DNA from 3 places in the Rhizobium viscosum genome. Region 3 is predicted to be linked to each of the others. Evidence: predicted binding sites of a transcription regulator. Region 3 holds the regulator's gene; each other region holds the start of a gene.

What was found. Region 3 encodes PhoB, which activates phosphate uptake and scavenging genes when phosphate is short. Its sites were predicted from a motif close to TGTCATNNANCTGTCAT; they were not measured.
Region 1: the regulator PhoB is predicted to act here: its motif matches at 2,153-2,169, upstream of H4W29_RS09630 (NAD-glutamate dehydrogenase).
Region 2: the regulator PhoB is predicted to act here: its motif matches at 2,277-2,293, upstream of H4W29_RS00480 (toxic anion resistance protein).

Annotation. Positions count from the first base shown of each region.
Region 1 covers NZ_JADBEC010000001.1:1,930,364-1,937,293, forward strand. Annotated here, with positions in the region: gene H4W29_RS09630 (NAD-glutamate dehydrogenase) at 1-1,945, opposite strand, end outside; gene pdxY (pyridoxal kinase PdxY) at 2,222-3,097, shown strand; gene H4W29_RS09640 (carbonic anhydrase) at 3,158-3,799, shown strand; gene H4W29_RS09645 (GGDEF domain-containing protein) at 3,891-5,516, shown strand; gene H4W29_RS09650 (lytic murein transglycosylase) at 5,570-6,391, opposite strand; gene H4W29_RS09655 (aspartate-semialdehyde dehydrogenase) at 6,560-6,930, opposite strand, start outside.
Region 2 covers NZ_JADBEC010000001.1:101,790-108,719, forward strand. Annotated here, with positions in the region: gene H4W29_RS00475 (substrate-binding domain-containing protein) at 1-1,026, opposite strand, end outside; gene H4W29_RS00480 (toxic anion resistance protein) at 1,038-2,114, opposite strand; gene H4W29_RS00485 (cell envelope integrity EipB family protein) at 2,322-3,161, opposite strand; gene H4W29_RS00490 (RidA family protein) at 3,312-3,779, shown strand; gene H4W29_RS00495 (glycerophosphodiester phosphodiesterase) at 3,779-4,498, shown strand; gene H4W29_RS00500 (GNAT family N-acetyltransferase) at 4,576-5,778, shown strand; gene H4W29_RS00505 (HIT family protein) at 5,833-6,261, shown strand; gene H4W29_RS00510 (Dabb family protein) at 6,321-6,611, shown strand; gene clpA (ATP-dependent Clp protease ATP-binding subunit ClpA) at 6,673-6,930, opposite strand, start outside.
Region 3 covers NZ_JADBEC010000001.1:1,352,241-1,359,170, forward strand. Annotated here, with positions in the region: gene H4W29_RS06805 (aspartate aminotransferase family protein) at 1-1,128, opposite strand, end outside; gene H4W29_RS06810 (GcrA family cell cycle regulator) at 1,553-2,083, shown strand; gene H4W29_RS06815 (pyrroline-5-carboxylate reductase) at 2,385-3,173, shown strand; gene phoB (phosphate regulon transcriptional regulator PhoB) at 3,298-3,981, opposite strand; gene phoU (phosphate signaling complex protein PhoU) at 4,112-4,825, opposite strand; gene pstB (phosphate ABC transporter ATP-binding protein PstB) at 4,870-5,685, opposite strand; gene pstA (phosphate ABC transporter permease PstA) at 5,700-6,930, opposite strand, start outside.

The sequences.
Region 1 (6,930 bases), 580 kb from region 3:
GGGCTGAGAGGCCGGCCGACAGGATCAGCCGGTTGAAGCTGTCATTGTCGATCGTGTCGCTGAAGGCTGCGACGAAGGCTTCTTCGAGCGGTGCGCCGAAACGTGCGAGGTCAATGTCCGCACCGCTGCGGGCCTCGAGTTCCATGTCGTGCAGCACGACGATGTTGATGGCGCCGTCGGTGGCCGGAACTTCGATATCGAAGGTCCGTTCGCTCAGGACGTTGAAGCCGAGGTTTTCGAGTAGAGGCACGCGGCGCGACAGCGGCAGCTGCTCGCCGGAATGGAAGATCTTCAGCGACAAGATGCGGCCGCGTTCATCGTCCTGGCGATAGTAGAATTCGATGCGGATCGGCTCGCCGGCGGCGCATGCGGTGATGTCAGGCAGATCGCCGACCGCTTCATCCGGCGTGAAGGCTTCCTGGAAGGCATTGCTGACGCCGAGCTTCGGCGCCTTGGGGCCGGCGAGCATCTCGAAGCGGCTGTCCCAGCGCGCGGTGATCTGGCGGATCGTCTCCTCGAGCTTGGCCTGATGGATGCGTGGCGTCTTACCGCCCGAGCGGCCGATGATAAAGTGAACGCGAGCCACCCCACCTTCCGGGAAGGCTGGATAATAGGCGGAAACACGGCCGTCATAGACGGTCTTCAGATAGGTGCCGATGCGTTCGCGCACGATCGAGTCATATTCCTCGCGCGGCACGAAGACGATGACTGAAACAAAGCGGTCGAAATGGTCTATGCGCGGCAGCACTCGCACGCGCGGGCGATCGGTGAGGTCATTGATCTGTTCTGCAAAGGTCGCGAGCAGCGGGGTATCGATCTGGAAGAGATCGTCACGGGGATAGGATTCCAGCGTGTTGTCGAGCATGCGGCCCGAATGGCTCATCGGGTCGAAGCCGAAATGCTCCTTCACCTTCTCGATCTTGGACCGGAGCAACGGAATTTCGCTGGCAGAGGAAGTGTAGGCGGTCGAAGTGAACAGGCCGACGATGCGGAGTTCCCCCGTTACGTTGCCCTGCGCGTCGAAGCGCTTGACGCCGACATAGTCCATATAGGCACGGCGGTGGACGATGGATTTCACATTGGCCTTGGTGACGATCAGGAAGTCGGGACCATCGAGAAAGGCGAGGATTTCCGGCGTCGTCGTCACGGCGTCCTTGCCGGTGCGCAGAACAAGGACCTCAGGGTTGGAGAGAATGCCGAGGCCTGTTCCCTTGTCACGTTCGACCTTGGCATCGGCACCCTTGCCGGAATAGACGTAGTCGCGCATGCCGAGGAAGGTGAAGTTCTCGTCACGCAGCCAGGTCAGGAAGGCGACCGCCTCGTCGCGGTCGGCCTTCTTGCGGCTGGCGTTGTAATTCGAAAGCTCTGAAATCACTTCATCGACGCGGGCAAGCATCGGCTTCCAGTCTGAAACGGCAAGCTCCACCTGTTCGAGTACTGCCTTGATCCGCTTGATCAGGTCGGCGGCCTGGGAGGGGCTCAGCGGCGAAATGTGAAGCTGGATATGGCTGACCCGCTTTGCCGGGTCGCTCGGCACATCGGCGGAATAGAGTTCCGGGGCCTTGCCGTCTTCCAGGATCAGGATCGGATGAACTGCCATAAAAATATCGCGGTATGTGCTGGTCACCTCACCCATGACGGATTCGTAGAGGAACGGCCTATTGTGATCCGTCACCGAAAGGATGGAGATTGCAACGCCATCGGGCGTGACATCAGCGACGGTGTCGACGCTGACGCGCGGCACCTTGCCGTTCCAGGCGGCGAGCTCGGCTGCCGAGTGTACTGCGGAAAGCGCAAGCATTTCTGGTGTGTAGAGTTCGAGGTCGTCGCCGCTTGCGCGGCCGAAGAGGATTTCGGGATCGAGATGGGGCTCGCCGGTCGCGGCAGCGATTTTGCGCGCGCTCTCGATCTGCTTTTCCCGTTTCGGATTGTTTCTGGCGGCCATGGATCATCCCCCCGATTGTTTTGATGTGGGCAAGTTAGCAGAAGGTTCTTCGAAAGAATCCTTAAAAGAGGGCCTCGAAAAGTCGTTTTCGTGCTTTTTTGGCTATGCTGACGAGAGATTTCGAAAGCTTTTAGGTCGTTTTATGCCGATGGACGGTAAAATGACCTTATCCGGCTTTTCCGTCCCGCCGCACATTTCCACGCTCGCGTGAAGAATGGTTGACAGCGCCTGGTCAAAAATATCATCAACGGCGGTCGAAATTCGGATTCAGATGCCATGTCGGAAAATGCAGCGGGCGCAGTCATCGTCATCTCCAGCCATGTCGTGCGGGGATCGGTTGGAAACCGTGCCGCCGTCTTCGCGCTGGAAACGCTCGGCCATCAGGTCTGGGCGCTGCCGACGATCGTGCTGCCCTGGCATCCCGGTCATGGCCGGTCGACACGGCTGACCTTCGCCGAGGCCGATTTCGAGGCGGCGATCGACGATCTCATCCGTGCGCCATGGATCGGCGAGGTCAAGGCCGTCTTGTCGGGCTACTTCGGCAACGCAGCCCAGGCTCGCTCCGTCGCGAAACTCGTTGCATCCCTGCGCGAGAAGAATCCGGAGCTGCTCTATGTCTGCGATCCGGTCATGGGCGATCTCGGCGGCCTCTACGTGCCGGAAGCGACAGCCGAGGCGATCCGTGATCATCTGATACCGCTTGCCTCGCTCGCAACGCCGAACCGGTACGAACTTGCCTGGCTTTCAGGCGCGGCGCTCGATGACAACAATGCGGTCATGGAGGCCGCACTTTCGCTTGGGCCCTCGCGCATGCTTGTCACATCGGCGGTGCCGATGATGGCGGGCGGGACCGGCAATCTCTATCTTTCCGGAAGGCATGCCCTGCTTGCCGAACACCGTGTCGTTGAAAACCCACCAAATGGGCTCGGCGACCTGCTTGCCGCCCTTTTCCTCTCTCGCCTGCTTTCCGGCATGGAGGATGAAAAGGCGCTGCAGCTGGCGACCGCCAGCGTGTTCGAGGTTCTGGCGCGTGCCGTGAAGCGCGGCAGCAATGAGCTGATGCTGGCAAGCGATGCCTCCAGCCTTTCGACGCCAATGGCAATGGTGCAGATGCGTCACCTCGTCCATCCTGCCCAGCGGCGGAAAAAATAGGCCGCGTGCTTTTGCAGCGCAGCAGTTGATCTTGGCTCACGCGCGCGCTAATCCAGAGACATGATGAGCTTCCCTAACTCCTTGCTGGACGGTTATCGCAACTTCATGAGCGGGCGATATGCCGATGCGCGCGACCGGTATAGGCAGCTTGCGGAAAACGGGCAAAACCCGACGACGCTCGTTATTGCCTGTTGCGACTCGCGCGCGGCTCCCGAACTGATCTTCGATGCAGGGCCGGGCGAACTCTTCGTCATCCGCAACGTCGCCAACATGGTGCCGCCTTATGAACCGGATGGCCATTTCCATTCCACGTCGGCAGCGCTCGAATTCGCCGTGCAGGCACTGAAGGTCAAGAATATCGTCGTCATGGGCCATGGCCGCTGCGGCGGTATCCGCGCAGCCCTCGATCCCGATGCCGAGCCTTTGTCATCCGGCGATTTCATCGGCCGCTGGATGTCGCTCGTTCGCCCTGCCGCCGAACAGATCGGCAGCAACGACGTCATGACGCCGGCCGAACGGCAGACTGCGCTGGAGCGGGTCTCCATCCGTAATTCGATCAACAATCTCAGATCCTTCCCTGATATCAAGGCGCTCGAGGAAGAGGGCAAACTGGAGCTTCACGGCGCCTGGTTCGATATTTCGACGGGCGAGCTCTGGGTGATGGATTCTGAGACACTCGATTTTATTCGTCCCGAAATCTAGGGATAGACCGCTTTAGCGGTTTTTTAAGATATTCCACTAAGCTGCCTTGCAGGCAGTATATGCGCGTGGATCAGTCATGAATTTCGAAGTGCTGAAATTCAAGAATATCAGAAGGGCGGTGCTGGCCGCCATTCTGCTGCCCTTCGTCTTCATGATTACCGAAGGAGCGGTGTTGATCCGCTCCTCCCTCATGCAGTACCGCACGCTCGAAAATGATCATCTCTTTGCCGATGTTCTTGCTCGTGGAGGATCGATTGCTGCTAATGAGATTCTGGCGGAACTCGTCGCGACGCGAACCTACATCAACAATCCGGACGAGATAACCAGGGCGGCCATGATGGAAAGGCGCGGCGCACTCGACAGCGAACGCGCGCGTTTCAATGCCAGCCTCCCGCCCGCTGAAGCGCTCGATCTCGGTCTGCAGTCACAGCTTTCCGATCTCCGCCTTGCTTACAGCCGTATCGTTGCGGCGCGTTCGGCGGTCGATCGAGGTTATTACGGCAAAGGCGGCAACCCCGTTCATATCTACGGTCAGGCCGGATTGAAGCAGCTTGGTCTCGTCTCGTCGCTTTCGTCGAGGATCCATGATCCCGTGTTGATGCGCAAATCCAGCGAGCTGATGAGTATCCTGCTGACCTATTACGGTGAGCGGCTGATCGGCAACCTCGGCCAGCGTTATTTCGACCAAGCCGACTTTTCCGCCATGTCACACGAGCAGCTCGTTCAAGGCGAAATGATGCTCGGTAACGGCATGGATCGCTTGCGTTTTCATTCTTCCTCGCCTGTCGTCCGGGAGATCCTTGCTTATAGGGCTCAGCCCGACGAGGTCTGGGCCGATACATTCACCAAGGCCATGGTTTCGGGTGCGCTGCGGCCGGACAAGGCTATCCGAGACAAATGGATTGGTATCCAGAACGAGCGGCTGGATTTCCTGCGGCAGAAAATCGCTTCGGTCACCGATGATATTCATGTGACCGGACAGAAGCTGTCGATGCGCTCGCACATTCATATGACGATCGTGCTTGCGTTGTCATCCGGACTGGTGCTGCTCGTTGCCCTTATTGTGGCGCTTGCGGTTCGGGGCATCCGTCTCGTCGCCCGTGTCACAGGAGAACGCGAACTGCTCATCAACGAGCTACGCAATGCTGCGCAAACCGATCTTCTGACGGGCCTTTATAATCGCCGTGGTTTCGAGGCCGCCGCTTTGGCGCTTCTGATGCAGGCTGAATATGGATCACGCTGGATTTCCGTCGTGCTATTCGATCTCGATCACTTCAAGAAAATCAACGACGCGTATGGTCATGATGCCGGCGATGTCGTGCTGAAGCATGTAGCCAGCATCGCGCGGGAAAGCTTCCGCTCCTTCGATCTGCTGGTGCGCCACGGCGGCGAGGAGTTCATGGCGCTGCTGCCGGATTCGACGCCTGAGGATGCGGCGATCGTCGCGGAACGTGTCCGGCTGGCCATCGAGGCTGCTGATATCGCGTTGCCGAGTGGCGAGCGTCTGCGGGTTACGGCAAGCTTCGGCTGCGCCGGGCGCGCAAATGCCGTGAGCAATCGCAATTTCGATGATCTGGTGAAGCGCGCCGATCTCGCGCTCTATGCCGCCAAGGCCTCGGGACGCAATTGCGTCGTTGCCGGGCCGATTGTCCCTTCCGCGGCATCGCAGGAAGAGCGGCGCAAGGCTGCTGGCGGAACCCACGATTTCCGTGGTTGAAAAACGCCGCATTCGCATGCGGCGCTCGTATCACTTTCCTATTGAACGTCTCTTCACTTGCCGTCGATCTGCTGACCGATATAGGCAATTGCCTGCTGATAGACCGTTGCGGCATTCCAGCCCTGGATGGCTGCGAAGTTAGGCTCGCCCGGCTGGTAACCGGCGCCGGCACGCCAGCCGTGACCCCTGAGGAAATTGGCAGTCGAGGCCAGCGCATCAGCGCGGGAGCCGACCATGTCGACGCGGCCGTCACCATCGCCGTCAGCGCCGAAGCTTACGACGTTGCGCGGCAGGAACTGCGTCTGGCCGATTTCGCCATGGGCAGCACCGCGGGCTTGCGGGCTGAGATAGCCTTCCGAAACGAGCTGCAAGGCTGCATAGAGCTGGTCGGTGAAATACTCCGAGCGACGGCAGTCATAAGCGAGGGTGGAAACTGCGGACATCGTATGCTGATTGCCCATATAGCTGCCAAAGCCGGTTTCCATGCCCCAGATGGCGATCAGCGGGCCGGCCGGAACACCGAAGCGGCGCTCGATCGAAGCGAAGAGAGCCTGATTGGCGGCTTTCATCGAACGGCCGCGAGAGATGACGGCGGCACCACCGCGCTTCTTCATGAAAGCGTCGAAGGACAGCTTGAAGCTCTTCTGGCCGCGGTCGGCGGCGATCGTCGGCTTGTTATAGCTGACATTGGCGAAGGCACGGCTCAGGACCGACTGGCTGACACCATTGGCCGCTGCCGTCTGCTTGAAGTCGGCGACCCAGGCATCGAAACCGGCACTGGTATTGCCGCATTGGGGACCCTGCGCGAACGCCGGTGCCGTATGGAGGACGCCCATTGCCGCGGCGGCCGCCAGAATCAATTTTGTCATGCGCATTGAGAAACCCCGCTCTCGATCTGCATAGTTTTTAAGCCGGCAGGAGAATGCCAGCCACTGGCGATTTTGTCACGATCACCTTTTAGCGAGCGCTTATAAGACAGTATTTGCCCGAAAAAGCCCCGCTCGTCGAGCAGGGCTTTAGCATATTATGGTTTACAAATGGTATCAGGCTGCCTGCTTGCGCGGCTTGACGAGGCCACGATTGATGAGCAGCTCGGCAATCTGGATGGCGTTAAGTGCCGCACCCTTGCGCAGGTTGTCGGAGACGACCCACAGGTTGAGACCGTTCTCGACGGTCGCATCTTCGCGGATGCGCGAGATGTAGGTTGCGTCCTCGCCGGCAGATTCATACGGCGTGATGTAGCCGCCGTCCTCATGCTTGTCGATGACGAGGCAGCCCGGCGCTTCGCGCAGGATATCGCGGGCCTGATCTGCGGTGATCTCGTTTTCGAATTCGATGTTGACCGATTCCGAATGACCGATGAAGACGGGAACGCGCACCGCAGTGCAGGTCACCTTGATCTTCGGATCGAGCA
Region 2 (6,930 bases), 1.3 Mb from region 3:
CGGTTTGCGAAGTGCCGCCTGATAGAGCGTGAGTGCCTGACGGATTACCGTTGGTTCCGGCATGCGGATCGCGGTCACCAGTTTGGCCGGATCGAAATTCCAGCTCGGCTCCGGTTCAGCAGTGACGCCGCCGAGCGGCAGGCGGCGACCGGTTTCGGCAATCTTCTTCTGAACATCGGGCGAGCGCAGATAGGCGAGCAAGTCCTTGAAGAAGGTCTGGACCTCAGGACCGCGGCCATGATCGACAAAGCCGATTGGTGAATCCGCCATCGCCACGCCATCGGCGGGATAGATGGCGTAAAGCGGCTCCTTGCCCATACCCGTGAGCTTGTCGTTGGTTTCCTTGATGACCGCCTCATAATTCCACATGGCATCGTAGGTCGTGCCGTTGCTGGCGGAATCCGTATAGAGGTCGGCGAGCCAGCCCGAAGAGCCGGAGGAGCGCGCGACACCGGCAAGCAGGCTTCGAACGGTGTCCTGAACCGTCTTGTCGTCAAGATCGCCGGGTTCGATCACCGGCTTGTTGCCGAGCGCACTGGAGAGCATGGAGAGATAGGCGCTGGCACCGGAGTTCGACTGGGTAGCCGATGTCATCAGAAACTTCATCGAGCCGCTTTTCACGGCCGCCAGGATATCCTTCATGAAAACATCCTTGCCGACCCAGCCGAACTGCTCGGCCTTCGACTTGCGCACGCCGAGGATGACGGGCGTCTGCGCTACAGACGTCAGGTCCTTGACCCTGCGTTTGGTATCGAACATGTCGACCCAGACGCTGGAGGCCGGCCAGACGGCGTCCTGCTCGACACCCTGATCGCTTTGCAGCGCGAGGCCGATATCGAGCGTGCCTTCATATTTGAAGGAGCAGGTCGCGTGCTTCTCCTTACAGAACTCCTCGATGATCGGCTGCAAGACGGTGTTTTCCGAGCCGGAAACGACCGAGAAATTCGGACCGCCGCTGAAAGCATCACAGCCTGCCAACGCAGCGAGACCAGATAGCGCCAGTGCGCAGAGGAATGATCGGATCATGGTTTTGCCGGTCACGCCTGGGTCATCGCCTTCTTGAGGTCGATCGTCAGCTGTTCCATCTGCTGCTCGGCCTGGGCGCGCTTCTTGCGGCCCTCCTCCTGCACGCGCAGCACGCCGGTGACGGTGTCGATCAGATCCTGATTGGCCTTGGCAAGCGTCTCCATATCAACGATGCCGCGCTGCGACTGCTGCTCGATGGCAATCGCCTGATCCTTCATCATTTCCGAGGCCTGGCGGATCATGTCATTGGTGGCGTCGGTCACCGTCTTCTGCAGGTCGAGGGCCGATTTCTGCTGGGTAAGACCGAGAAGGATGACCATCTTCTGCTTCCACGCAGGGACCGTCAGCGCCGAGGTCGCCTGCAGATTCTCGATCAATGTTTCGTCGCCGGCCTGGACGATGCGGATCTGCGGAAGCTGCTGGATGCCGAGTTGGCGGGCCTGCTGCAGATAGAAGATACGCTTTTCCAGCCGGTCGAGCGCCTGGAGACTGTCCTGATAGGTCTGGGCTTCCAGCATGCCGCCGCCGGGGCCGGAGACCGCGGCGTCGGCGGCGCTCTTCAGCTTCGGCAGCTCGAGCGAGCGGAAATGCTCGGCGAAGTTCTTGCCTGCCTGCACATAGGCATCGAGCCTTACGATCGACTGTTTCGTCTCTTCATGCAGATCGTCGAGCAGGGCGATGTCGCGGCGCAGCGTATCCTTGTGGCGGTCGAGCTCCAGGCCGATGCGGTCGATCTGGCCAGCTACGTCTTCGAACTCCTCCTTGAAGCGTTCGAGACGCGCCTTGGCGGAGAGGAACATGCGGCTCAGGAAACCCTTGTCCTTGAGGGACGCTGGATCGAGGCTCTTCGATTTCAGGATGATGTCGGTCAAAAGCCTGCCGACATCGCCGAGATCCTTGTTGCGCACCTCGCGCAGGATCCTGTCGGCATAGTCACTGACGGCCTGCTGCGCGCGGTCGCCGTAGACGGAAATTCCGGCGCGGTCCGCAATACTGATGGTGTCGGTAATGCGGGCGACTTCGGAGAGATCGGCAGCAACGGGCGGCAGGGCGGCATTCTGAACAGTTGCGAGATCGGTGTCGGCCATTCGGGTCGTCTTTCTCGGCTTGTGGTGCAATTGGTCTTACGAATTGCAAACCCATTTTAGCGGCAAATGGATCATCCACTTTCGAGGCTGGGAAACTCGGCATCCACGCAATACCGGCTCCGCAACGACTCATTTGCGAGCTCACAGTTTAGCGGCACTAGAAATAAGCTTTTATGACAGTCGCTTAAGCTTGCGGCGAATGCCGCCTTACTGGCAGACCGGCGCGGCCTTCTTGTCAAGAAGCTCGAGCTTGGCAAGCTTACCGGTCAGCACGAAATCGCCGTAGTCCATCGTCAAATCCCGCGTAATGCCATTCTCATAGAGCTTGAACGACATGCGGTAGACCGGCAGGGTGTCGGATTTGGCATTCTCGTTGAAATAGGAGATCGTCACCGGCCAGAAGGCGGCCTTGGCGAACTGGCCGGCATTGCCGGCATCTGCCTCATCCGTGACCGGAGTCTCTTGCTTGCCCACGATCGTCGTTGTCACCAAGGATTTGTCGCCATCGTCGGAACCGTCGAAGACGCGGGCCTCGAAGAAGCGCTTGCCATCCTTGGCGTTCTTGATGACGTCGAGCATGTGCTCGGTCGGAAAGCGGCTTTCCTCGAGCTGGAGTTCACGGCTTGCCGGCTGCGTGAGGTCTACCTTCACGCCTTCCGGCTTATCCTGAGCCGCACCGTTGACTTCCTTGTCGAGCTGGTCGTCGGTGAAAGACTTTGTATCGAAGGTGAACTTGCCATCCTTCAGGCTCTCGAACGTCTTGGTCTGCTGGTCGCTGACGCGCACGTTGTCGCCGGTATCGATCTGGGTGACGAAGCGGAAATTGGTGGTAAAGCCTTCGCAGTAATTGCCGTCGAACTCATAGACCATGCGGCCATACATGGAGGCGATGCCGGAGCGCTCCGAAGCGTCCTTCAGTTCCAGGTCGTAAACGGCGCGGTGAGCGACGAGCCCGGTCGCGATCGCAGCGCTCGTCGCCGGCGCGGCCGCCGAACCATTGGCGGAGACGCTCGCGAGGAGAAGAGCGGCAAGTGACGATCGGAACATTCATTAACTCCTATTGGACTCGTCCGCGATGTTATAAGAACCGTTTCGGCCAAATCGAGGCGGCCAAATCGAGGCTCGAAACTGTCACATTAAAGATTCTAGTCTTGATGCATAATTTTTGAAGCATTGACAACAAAAGCGGAGACGAAAATGTCCGATCAAATCGCAACGCGCCTGTCGGAAATGGGGATAACCTTGCCCGAAGCCGCAGCACCTGCCGCCAATTATGTCCCCTATGTCGTCAGCGGCAATCTTCTCACTATTTCCGGTCAATTGCCGCTCGAAGGCGGCAAGGTCGCCGTGACGGGACATCTCGGCAAAGATGTCGATGTTGCCACGGGCCAGCGCGCCGCAGAGCTTTGCGCCATCAACATTCTTGCGCAGGCGAAGACAGCCCTTGGCGGCGATCTCAGCCGCATCCGCCGCGTCATCAAGCTCAACGGCTTCGTTGCGTCAGCACCTGATTTTGTCGAGCAGCACCTCGTCATCAACGGCGCTTCGAACCTGATCGCCGGCGTGCTCGGCGAAGCCGGCAAACATGCCCGCGCTGCCGTCGGTATGGCAGCCCTGCCGCTCAATGCAGCAGTCGAAATCGATGCTATCATGGAAATCGCATAATGACGAATGCCGCCTGGATCAAAGAGCTGCCGGTTGCGCATCGCGGCTACCACGACCTCAACAATGCCATCTGGGAAAACACGCTCTCGGCTTTTTCGCGGGCGGTCGAAGCGGGCTTTGCCATCGAATGCGACCTGCACTATGCCTCTGATGGCGTGCCGGTCATCTTCCATGATGAAGATCTGGAACGTCTCTGCAACCTCAAGGGCGACGTGCGGGAACGGACCTCCCAGGAACTCGGGCTGATCGCCGTCGGCGGCACGAAGGACAAGGTGCCGACGCTGAAGCAGCTTCTCGCGCTCGTGCAGGGCAAGGTGCCGCTGGTGCTGGAACTCAAGGGCCGCGAAGCCGACGACGAGGGCTTTGCCGAAGCCGTTCTCGACGTGCTCGAGGGCTATGAAGGCAAGGTCGCGCTGATGAGCTTCGACCATTGGCTGCTGAAAGATCTCAAGGAGCTCAACGCGCCCTACCCGATCGGGCTGACGGCCAACGGCAATACGCCGGAGGAATATGCAGAGCATGAAAAAGCGATGGGACTCGGCCTCGATTTCATCTCCTATTATTATGCCGACCTGCCGAATCCGTTCATCGCCGGCCAGCGCGACAAGGGCATTCCGGTCATCACCTGGACGGTGCGTGATGAACAGGCTCGCAAGCAGACTTTCGAGAATGCCGATCAAATGACTTTCGAGGGCTTCGATCCGCGCGCGGCGGTTTGACGCTCGCTTTTTCGACAAGATCGTGCGCAGACTGGGAGGGAGCCCGCTCCCTCCCCTAACGGCTTCGCATTTGCTTCATGACAGACGAATCGTCAGACGAACTTTCCATCCGCATCGAGCGATCATTCACCGCGATTTCCCCCGAACGCTGGTCCAGGCTTTCGGGAGCATCAAAGACGTGCGACAGCGTCACTTATAATCCCTTCGTCTCGCACGCCTTTCTCTCGTCGCTGGAAGAATCCGGCTCGGCCACCGCTCAGACCGGCTGGCTTGGCCATCACATGCTTCTGGAGACGGACAAGGGTGAACTGGTCGGCGCCTTGCCCGGCTACCTCAAGAACCACAGCCAGGGCGAATATGTCTTCGATCATGGCTGGGCAGACGCTTTTGAACGGGCCGGCGGCAGCTATTATCCGAAGCTGCAATGCTCGATCCCGTTTACGCCCGCGACCGGCCCGCGCCTGCTCGTGGCCCAAGGGTTTGCAAGACTGCCAATTCAGAATGCGATGGCGGAAAGCCTCAAAGAGGTCGTCCGCCGCCTCGATATTTCCTCGGCCCATATCACTTTTGTGCCCGAGGACGAGATGCCGGTCTTCGAGACCGACGGCTACCTGCACCGCACCGACAAGCAGTTTCATTTCATCAATGAAGGTTATGCCAATCACGACGCGTTCCTGGAAACGCTTGCCTCCCGCAAGCGCAAGGCACTACGCAAGGAGCGTCGGACGGCGGTTGAGAACGGCATCACCATTGACTGGCTGACCGGCAAGGACCTGACCGAAAAAACCTGGGACCAGTTCTTCGCCTTCTACATGGATACGGGCGGGCGCAAATGGGGCCGGCCTTATCTGACGCGCAAATTCTACTCGCTGATCGGCGAGCGCATGGCCGACGACATCCTGCTGGTCATGGCAAAACGCGACGGCCGTTATATAGCGGGTGCCATCAACTTCATCGGCGGCGATACGCTCTACGGGCGGCACTGGGGCTGCATCGAGGATCACCCCTTCCTGCATTTCGAGGTCTGCTACCATCAGGCCATCGATTTTGCGCTCGAAAAAGGCCTCAAGAAAGTGGAGGCCGGAGCGCAGGGCGAACATAAGCTTGCGCGCGGTTACCTGCCGGTGACAACGCATTCGGCGCACTATATCGCCCATGCGGGATTGCGGCGCGCCGTTGCCGACTATCTCGAGCGCGAGCGGGAGGATGTCGAATATATGAATGAGATGCTTGCTGAACACACTCCCTTCCGCAAAGGCGAACGGCTGCAGGAGGATTGACGCGCTTGGCTCCAGCGCGCTACGCGATCAAGGGAAACACGAGGAGATTTCGCCATGACCAGCGCCGCCTATGACGACAACAATATCTTCGCCAAGATCCTGCGCGGCGAGATCCCGTCGCATCGCGTCTACGAGGACGACAAGACCGTTGTCTTCATGGATGTGATGCCGCAGGCGCCGGGTCATGTTCTGGTGCTGCCGAAGGCACCTTCCCGCAATATCTTCGATGCCGATCCCGCCTCCCTTTCCCATACAATCACCGTCGTCCAAAAGGTCGCCAATGCGGTCAAGGAAGCCTTCGACGCAGATGGCGTGTTCATCGCCCAGTTCAACGAGCCGGCGGCAGGTCAGACCGTTTTCCATCTGCATTTCCATGTCATCCCGCGGCATCAGGGAGTGGCACTCAAGCCGCATTCCGGCAAGATGGAAGACGGTGCGGTGCTCGCGGCCAACGCAGAGAAGATCAAGGCGGAACTCGCGTAACGGAAACACCGCTTTATTTTCCAGAATACTAAATTACTTCATCGATTTAGGAGGAAATCATGATCCGCCACACCGTCGCATTCCGCCTGAAGCACGCTGCAGGCTCTGCCGAGGAAGAGGCTTTTCTCGATGAGGCGCTGACGCTCAAGCAGATCCCAAGCGTCAGAAATTTCGAGCAACTTCGCCAGACGAGCCCGAAGAACGATTTCACTTTCGGCTTCTCAATGGAGTTCGACGATCAGGCCGGTTACGACGCCTACAACATCCACCCGCTGCATGTCGCCTTCGTGCGCGACCGCTGGGTACCCGAAGTCGCTGATTTCCTCGAGATCGACTACACCAAGCTCTAATATTCGGTAACAAACAAAAAGGCCGCTTTTCAGCGGCCTTTTTATGTGTCTCACTCGAAGCTTACTTCTTGCGTGGAACCTTCGGAACCGTCGAGCCCTTCTTGGGGGCGTCGCGGACTTCAGGTTCAGGCTGTGGCACAGTCTTGGCCTTCGTCTTCTTGACCGGCTTGGTCTTCAGCTCGCCGTCATCCTCAGCGACCGCTCCCGGATGAACCAGCTCGGCTTCCGGCTTCGGCTTGATAGGGGCCGTTTCCGGGATAGCTTCCAGAATGAGGCCGGGCTTTCCGTCCTCCTTCGGGCCGACAGTGACGTTGACGAC
Region 3 (6,930 bases):
CGCCTCCTCGGCGGTTACGACCAGCGGCGGCAGCAGGCGGATGACATTATCGCCTGCCGGGATTGCCAGAAGGTGTGCTGCGCGGATCTCCTTCAAGAGTTCTGCCGAGGGAATGGCAGCCTTGACGCCGAGCAGCAGACCTTCGCCCCTGATATCTTCGATCACATCGGGATAACGATCCTTGAGCGATGCAAGGCCCTGGCGGAAGATCAGAGTGACATCGCGCACGTGCTGCAGGAAGCCCTCGGCCAGGATAACATCGAGGACCGCGTTACCGACGGCCATGGCCAGCGGATTGCCGCCGTAGGTGGAACCATGCGTGCCGGCCTTCATGCCCGAGGCTGCTTCTGCGGTCGCAAGGCAGGCGCCAAGCGGGAAGCCGCCGCCGATACCCTTGGCGACCGCCATGATATCAGGCGTTATACCCGACCATTCATGGGCGAAGAGCTTGCCGGTGCGGCCGACGCCGGTCTGGACCTCGTCGAGGATGAGCAGCAGGCCATGCTCGTCGCAGAGCTGGCGGAGCGCCTTCATGAATTCCGACGTCGCCGGACGGACGCCGCCCTCGCCCTGCACCGGCTCGATGAGGATGCCGGCCGTCTTGTCGGTGATAGCGGCACGGACAGCCTCGACATCGCCGAAGGGCACCTGATCGAAACCGGGGGTCTTCGGGCCGAAACCTTCGAGATACTTTTCCTGGCCGCCGGCGGCGATCGTCGCCAGCGTGCGGCCATGGAAGGCGCCTTCGAAGGTGATGATATGGAAGCGCTCGGGATGACCCTTGGAGAACTGGTACCGGCGTGCCGTCTTGATGGCGCATTCGAGCGCCTCGGCGCCCGAATTGGTGAAGAACACCTTGTCGGCGAAAGTGGCATCCGTCAGGCGCTTGGCGAGCTTCTCCTGTCCCGGCACCTCATAGATATTGGAGAGATGCCAGACCTTGTCGGCCTGATCCTTGAGGGCGGCCACGACATGCGGATTGCCATGCCCCACGGAGGTAACGGCAACGCCCGCGCCGAAGTCCAGATATCGCTCGCCTGTTTCGGTGATCAGCCACACGCCTTCGCCTCGCTCGAACCGCAATGGGGCACGAGAATAGGTGTCATAAAGCGGCGAGGCTTCAGCCATGGCGCGATCTCCTGATCAGGTTCTGAGGCACCGGACTCCGGCTAAGAAAACCAGGTCCGAAAAATTAAAAATGCCGCCTTTCGGCGGCCTGGATCACTATTTACTTTTCGCACTGCAATGTCAACAAAACTGAGGATTTAGCGCATGCGTCAAGCCTGCAATCGGCTTTACAGGTCTATCAACAGCTAATGTTGCAGAAATGACTCTCTCGGGAAGCAAGTTGGGGAAAACCTCGAATTCGGATTCATCGGATTCCTGCGACTCTTGTCACAGAGTCAGGCTCACACTAGGTTAAAGTTCAATTACTAGACTGCATGCGGCGGAACTAGTCACCAAAATTGATCAGGCGTTTCTTGCTTCGGAGACTTCCGAGGCAACGGTGAGGGATTCTGCCATCACCAACGCGAAAGGTGGAGACAGGGCAATGAACTGGACAGACGAGCGTGTCGAGAAGCTCAAGAAGCTTTGGTCGGAGGGGCTGAGCGCCAGCCAGATCGCTGCGCAGCTTGGCGGCGTCAGTAGAAACGCTGTTATCGGCAAGGTTCACCGGCTCAGTCTTCCCGGCCGCGCCAAGGCCGGCGGCACGGCAACCGCCGCGCGCGCACCGAAGCGCAATACGTCGGCTCCGCGCGCGCCGAACTATGCGTCTCGCATCACCACCCGCACCGTTACCCGCCAGCAGGGCGCAACGATGCTGAAGGAAGAGATCGAGATCGAAACGGTCGAGGAAATGGAATACGTGCCGGCCAAGAACGTGGTCGTGCCGATCTCCCGCCGCCTCGGCCTGACGGAACTGACGGAGCGCACCTGCAAGTGGCCGGTCGGCGATCCGATGAAGGACGATTTCTATTTCTGCGGCTGCGACTCCCCGGATTCCTCGCCCTACTGCAATTATCACCAGCGCCTCGCCTACCAGCCGGTCAGCGAGCGCCGCAAGGCTGTCCGGGTCGGCTGACCCACGATTTTCCAACAGACGCAAAGTACCATCACCCCTCCTCGCCTTGCGCGGAGGGGTGATTTTTTAGCCGGCACAGGAGGGCTGGAAAACGGCTCCTGACCACGACTATTTGTCGGAGGCCGATCTCTGCCGTCCGTTCGCCATGCCGGACAATGCGAACTTATGTGGCCAAGGCCACCAAGCGTCTCAGCCCCAGACTGGCATGGAATGGTGGTCATGGCGCCGTAGCGCGATTTTCTGATACAGATGCGGTATTCTTGTCGAGTAGCACGGCGCAAACAGTCGCTCGGGGGTGCCAATGGAGATCGATCCAAAGCGGATGACAATCGGATTCGTCGGGACGGGCACGATTACCGACGCCGTCGTCACCGGATTGGGCAAGACAGCGTTTCGCGACACACCGATCGTGCTGTCACCGCGCAGCGCAAGCGTCGCGGCCCGCCTCGCGGAGGCAAACCGGAATGTATCGATCGCTTTGGGCAACCAGGATGTTCTCGACCGCTCCGATCTCGTATTTCTGGCAGTGAGGCCGCAAATTGCCGAGGAGGTCATCCGCTCGCTCCGATTTCGGCCGGGCCACCATGTCATCAGCTTTGTCGCGGCCACGCCAATGGATCAACTGCTGGCGTGGATCGATGAGCCGGTTCGCCTGAGCCTGGCAATTCCACTTCCGTTCGTTGCAGATCTCCAGGGGGCGACCGCGATCTACCCGCCCGACGAGGTTTCCCACGCCCTCTTTTCGGCGCTCGGAACGGCGATCCAGGTTGAAGACAAGCAGGAGTTCGAGCTTCTCGCGGTGGCAAGCTGCCTGATGGCCAGCTATTTCGGCATCCTGGACGCGACGTCGACCTGGCTCCAGAGCAAGGGGCTTTCGGGAACGGCTGGCGACGCCTACCTCCGTCAATTGTTTTCCGGCCTCGCCCATGCTGCCCGATCAAAACCTGTGGCGAGTTTTGATGAACTCATCGGCGAGCATTCGACCAAGGGCGGATTGAATGAACAGGTGCTCGAGGACTTTCGCGAGTTCGGCGGCACTGCGGCTTTGCAAAAGGCTCTTGATCGAATTCTTGTGCGCATCCGTCTGTAGAAAGCAGATCCTCTCGAGGTTCGCTTTCTGCGCCTGGTGTCGGCTTTCATGAGCTAGGGGTGCCAGATATGCAAACGGGCCGCCCGGCAAGCGAGCGACCCGTCTGGACCTCCGATCACTCGGATTAAGCTTCCATGGAATATCCCGCGCCGCGGACGGTGCGGATGACATCCTGCATGTTGGAGAAATTCAGCGCCTTGCGCAGGCGGCCGACATGGACGTCGACAGTGCGTTCGTCCACATAGATATCGTGGCCCCAGACGCCATCGAGGAGCTGCGAGCGGGAGAAGACCCTGCCCGGCGACGACATCAGGAATTCGAGCAGGCGGAATTCGGTCGGGCCGAGGCGGACTTCGCGGCTCTTGCGATGGACGCGATGGGTTTCGCGATCGAGCTCGATATCACCACATTTCAGAACCGTCGACAGCACCTCCGGACGGGCGCGGCGCAGCATCGCCTTGACGCGGGCAACGAGTTCCGGCGTGGAGAAGGGCTTGACGACATAGTCGTCGGCGCCGGTCGAGAGACCGCGAACGCGCTCGCTCTCTTCGCCGCGTGCCGTCAGCATGATGATCGGCAGGCGCTCGGTTTCCGGCCGCATGCGCAGCCGGCGGCAGAGCTCGATGCCGGAGACGCCGGGCAGCATCCAGTCCAGGATGAGCAGGTCCGGCGTGCGCTCCTGAAGCCGGATTTCGGCCTCGTCGCCACGAAGGATCGTATCCACCTCGAAACCTTCAGCTTCGAGGTTGTAGCGGAGAAGCACGCTCAGCGCCTCTTCATCTTCAACAACTGCAACTCTTGGGATCATGCGTGTCAGTCTCCTAATGCATGATCCTTAAACCGGGGGTGATTTAAGCGGGGGGACCATGCAGGAACTCGGAATGGGCTGCGACCCATGCGCGCCCCAGCGGGGCGCGCACATAATCGGCAGTTCAGGATTACTCCGTCACCGCACCAACGGTATTGGCGCTGTCGTCCTTCGGACGCTCGCCTTCCGGCTGGGCGCCAGTTGCCATGTAGTAGATCGTCTCGGCAATGTTGGTCGCATGGTCGCCGATGCGCTCGATGTTCTTGGCGCAGAAGAGAAGATGCGTGCAGCTCGTGATGTTGCGCGGATCTTCCATCATGTAGGTGAGGAGTTCGCGGAACAGCGAGGTGTACATCGCGTCGATCTCATCGTCGCGCTCGCGGATGGACTTGGCCTTGTCGGCCGAGCGATTGGTGTAGACGTCGAGCACTTCCTTGAGCTGGACGAGTGCCAGTTCGGAGAGATGCTCGAGACCGCGGGCGAGCTTGCGCGGAACGCCGGTGCTCTGGACGGCGATGACGCGCTTGGCCGTGTTCTTGCCGAGATCGCCGACGCGCTCGAGGTCGGCGGCGATGCGGATCGAACCCATGATCTCACGAAGGTCGGAGGCCATCGGCTGGCGACGGGCGATCGTGACGATCGCCTTGTCGTTGATCTCGCGCTCCGCGTGATCGAGGATCACGTCGTCGGAAATGACCTTCTGGGCGAGTGCGGTGTCACCGTTAACAAGCGCACGGACGGCGTCGGCGCCCATCTGCTCGGCAAGGCCGCCCATCTCGGAAATGCGCCGGGACAGGAATTTCAGATCGTCGTCATAGGCGGAAAAAATATGTGTCGATGCCATGGGGCTTTGTCCTCGAAAATCGGGAAGGCTTCACATCGCCAAAATCAGCCGAACCGGCCCATGATATAGTCCTGGGTGCGCGGATCGTCCGGATTGGTGAACATCTTGTCGGTATCGTTTTCCTCGACCAGGTTGCCGAGGTGGAACATGGCCGTACGCTGTGATACGCGAGCGGCCTGCTGCATGGAATGCGTCACGATGACGATGGTGTAGTTCTCACGCAGCTCGTGGATCAGCTCTTCGACCTTGGCAGTCGCGATCGGGTCGAGCGCCGAGCACGGCTCGTCCATCAGGATGACTTCCGGGCTGACGGCAACGGCGCGTGCGATGCACAGACGCTGCTGCTGACCACCGGAAAGGCCGGTGCCGGATTCATGCACACGATCCTTGACCTCATTCCAGAGGCCGGCGCGCTGCAGGCTCGACTCGACGATCTGGTCGAGGTCGGCCTTGGACTTGGCGAGGCCGTGGATGCGCGGGCCGTAGGAGACGTTCTCGTAGATCGACTTCGGGAACGGGTTCGGCTTCTGGAACACCATGCCGACGCGGGCGCGGAGTTCGACGACGTCGATATCAGGATCGTAGATATCGTCGGTGTCGAGCGTGATCTTGCCGGTGACGCGGCAGCCATCGATCGTGTCGTTCATGCGGTTCAGCGAACGCAGGAAGGTGGACTTGCCGCAGCCCGACGGGCCGATCAGGGCAGTCACGGTGTTTTCGCGGATGTTCAGATTGACATCGAAAAGCGCACGCTTCTCGCCGTAATAAACGGAGACATCCTGACCGATCATCTTATACGGGACGTTGCTCATTTTCTGGTCCAGCGCCTTCTCGACTGCGGCTTCCGTCAACATGTTCATGATCTTTACTCCGTTTACCAGCGGCGCTCAAAGCGACGACGCAAGAGGATAGCTCCGATGTTCATGACGATCAGGAACAGGAGCAGGACGATGATGGCACCCGAGGTTCTTTCCACGAATGCGCGCTCGGCTTCGTTGGCCCACATGTAGACCTGAACCGGAAGTGCCGTGGAGGGATCGAGCGGAGTGGTCGGCGCCTGGGCGACGAAGGCGACCATGCCGATCAGGAGCAGCGGCGCAGTTTCGCCGAGCGCGTGGGCAAGGCCGATGATCGTGCCGGTGAGGATGCCGGGCATTGCAAGCGGCAGCACATGGTGGAACACCATCTGCATCTTCGAGGCGCCGAGGCCAAGGGCTGCCGAGCGGATCGACGGCGGCACGGCGCGCAATGCGGCGCGGGTGGCGATGATGATCGTCGGCAGCGTCATCAGGGTCAGCACCAGGCCGCCGACCAGCGATGCCGAACGCGGCAGGCCGGCGAAGTTGATGAAGACCGACAGGCCGAGCAGACCGTAGACGATCGACGGAACGGCAGCGAGGTTGTTGATATTGACCTCGATCAGGTCCGTCAGCCTGTTCTTCGGCGCGAATTCCTCAAGGTAAATCGAGGCGGCAACGCCGATCGGCAGCGCAAGTGCGAGAACGATCAGCATCAGGTAGAGCGAGCCGATGAGGGCGACGCCGAGGCCTGCGGCTTCCGGACGGCTGGAATTGCCGTTGACGAAGAGGCCGGTGTTGAACGTCTTGTGAAGCACGCCGCTCGCCTTCAGCTGGTTCATCCAGCCAACCTGCTTGTCGTTGACCTTGCGGTTCTTCTCATCGACCTTGAGGTCGATCTGGCCCTTGTTGGCGCTGTCGATATTGGCATCTGCAAGCACCGTAACATTGACGGTCTTGCCAATGATCGAGGGGTCGGCGACGACCATGTCGCGCAACTGGATCGGTGCACCCTTGGACAGCATGGCGGTTGCGTCGCGCACATCTGGGCGGCTCGACGCATTGAGGCCGAGCTGCTTGACGATCGCGTCACGCAGGAGAACCGGATAGTTGGCCGTAACCAGAACCGAAGGATCTGTCGCGCGCTTGTTATCAGGGTCGATGGTCTTCTCGGTGAACTCGATCGGCAGCGTGATCGCGGTCTGCTGGAAGGCGGTATAGCCGTTGCTGATGACCGTCCACAGCAGGATGAAGAGGAAGACGAGGCCGAATGCGATGGCGGCGATGCCGTAAGCCTGGAACCGGCGC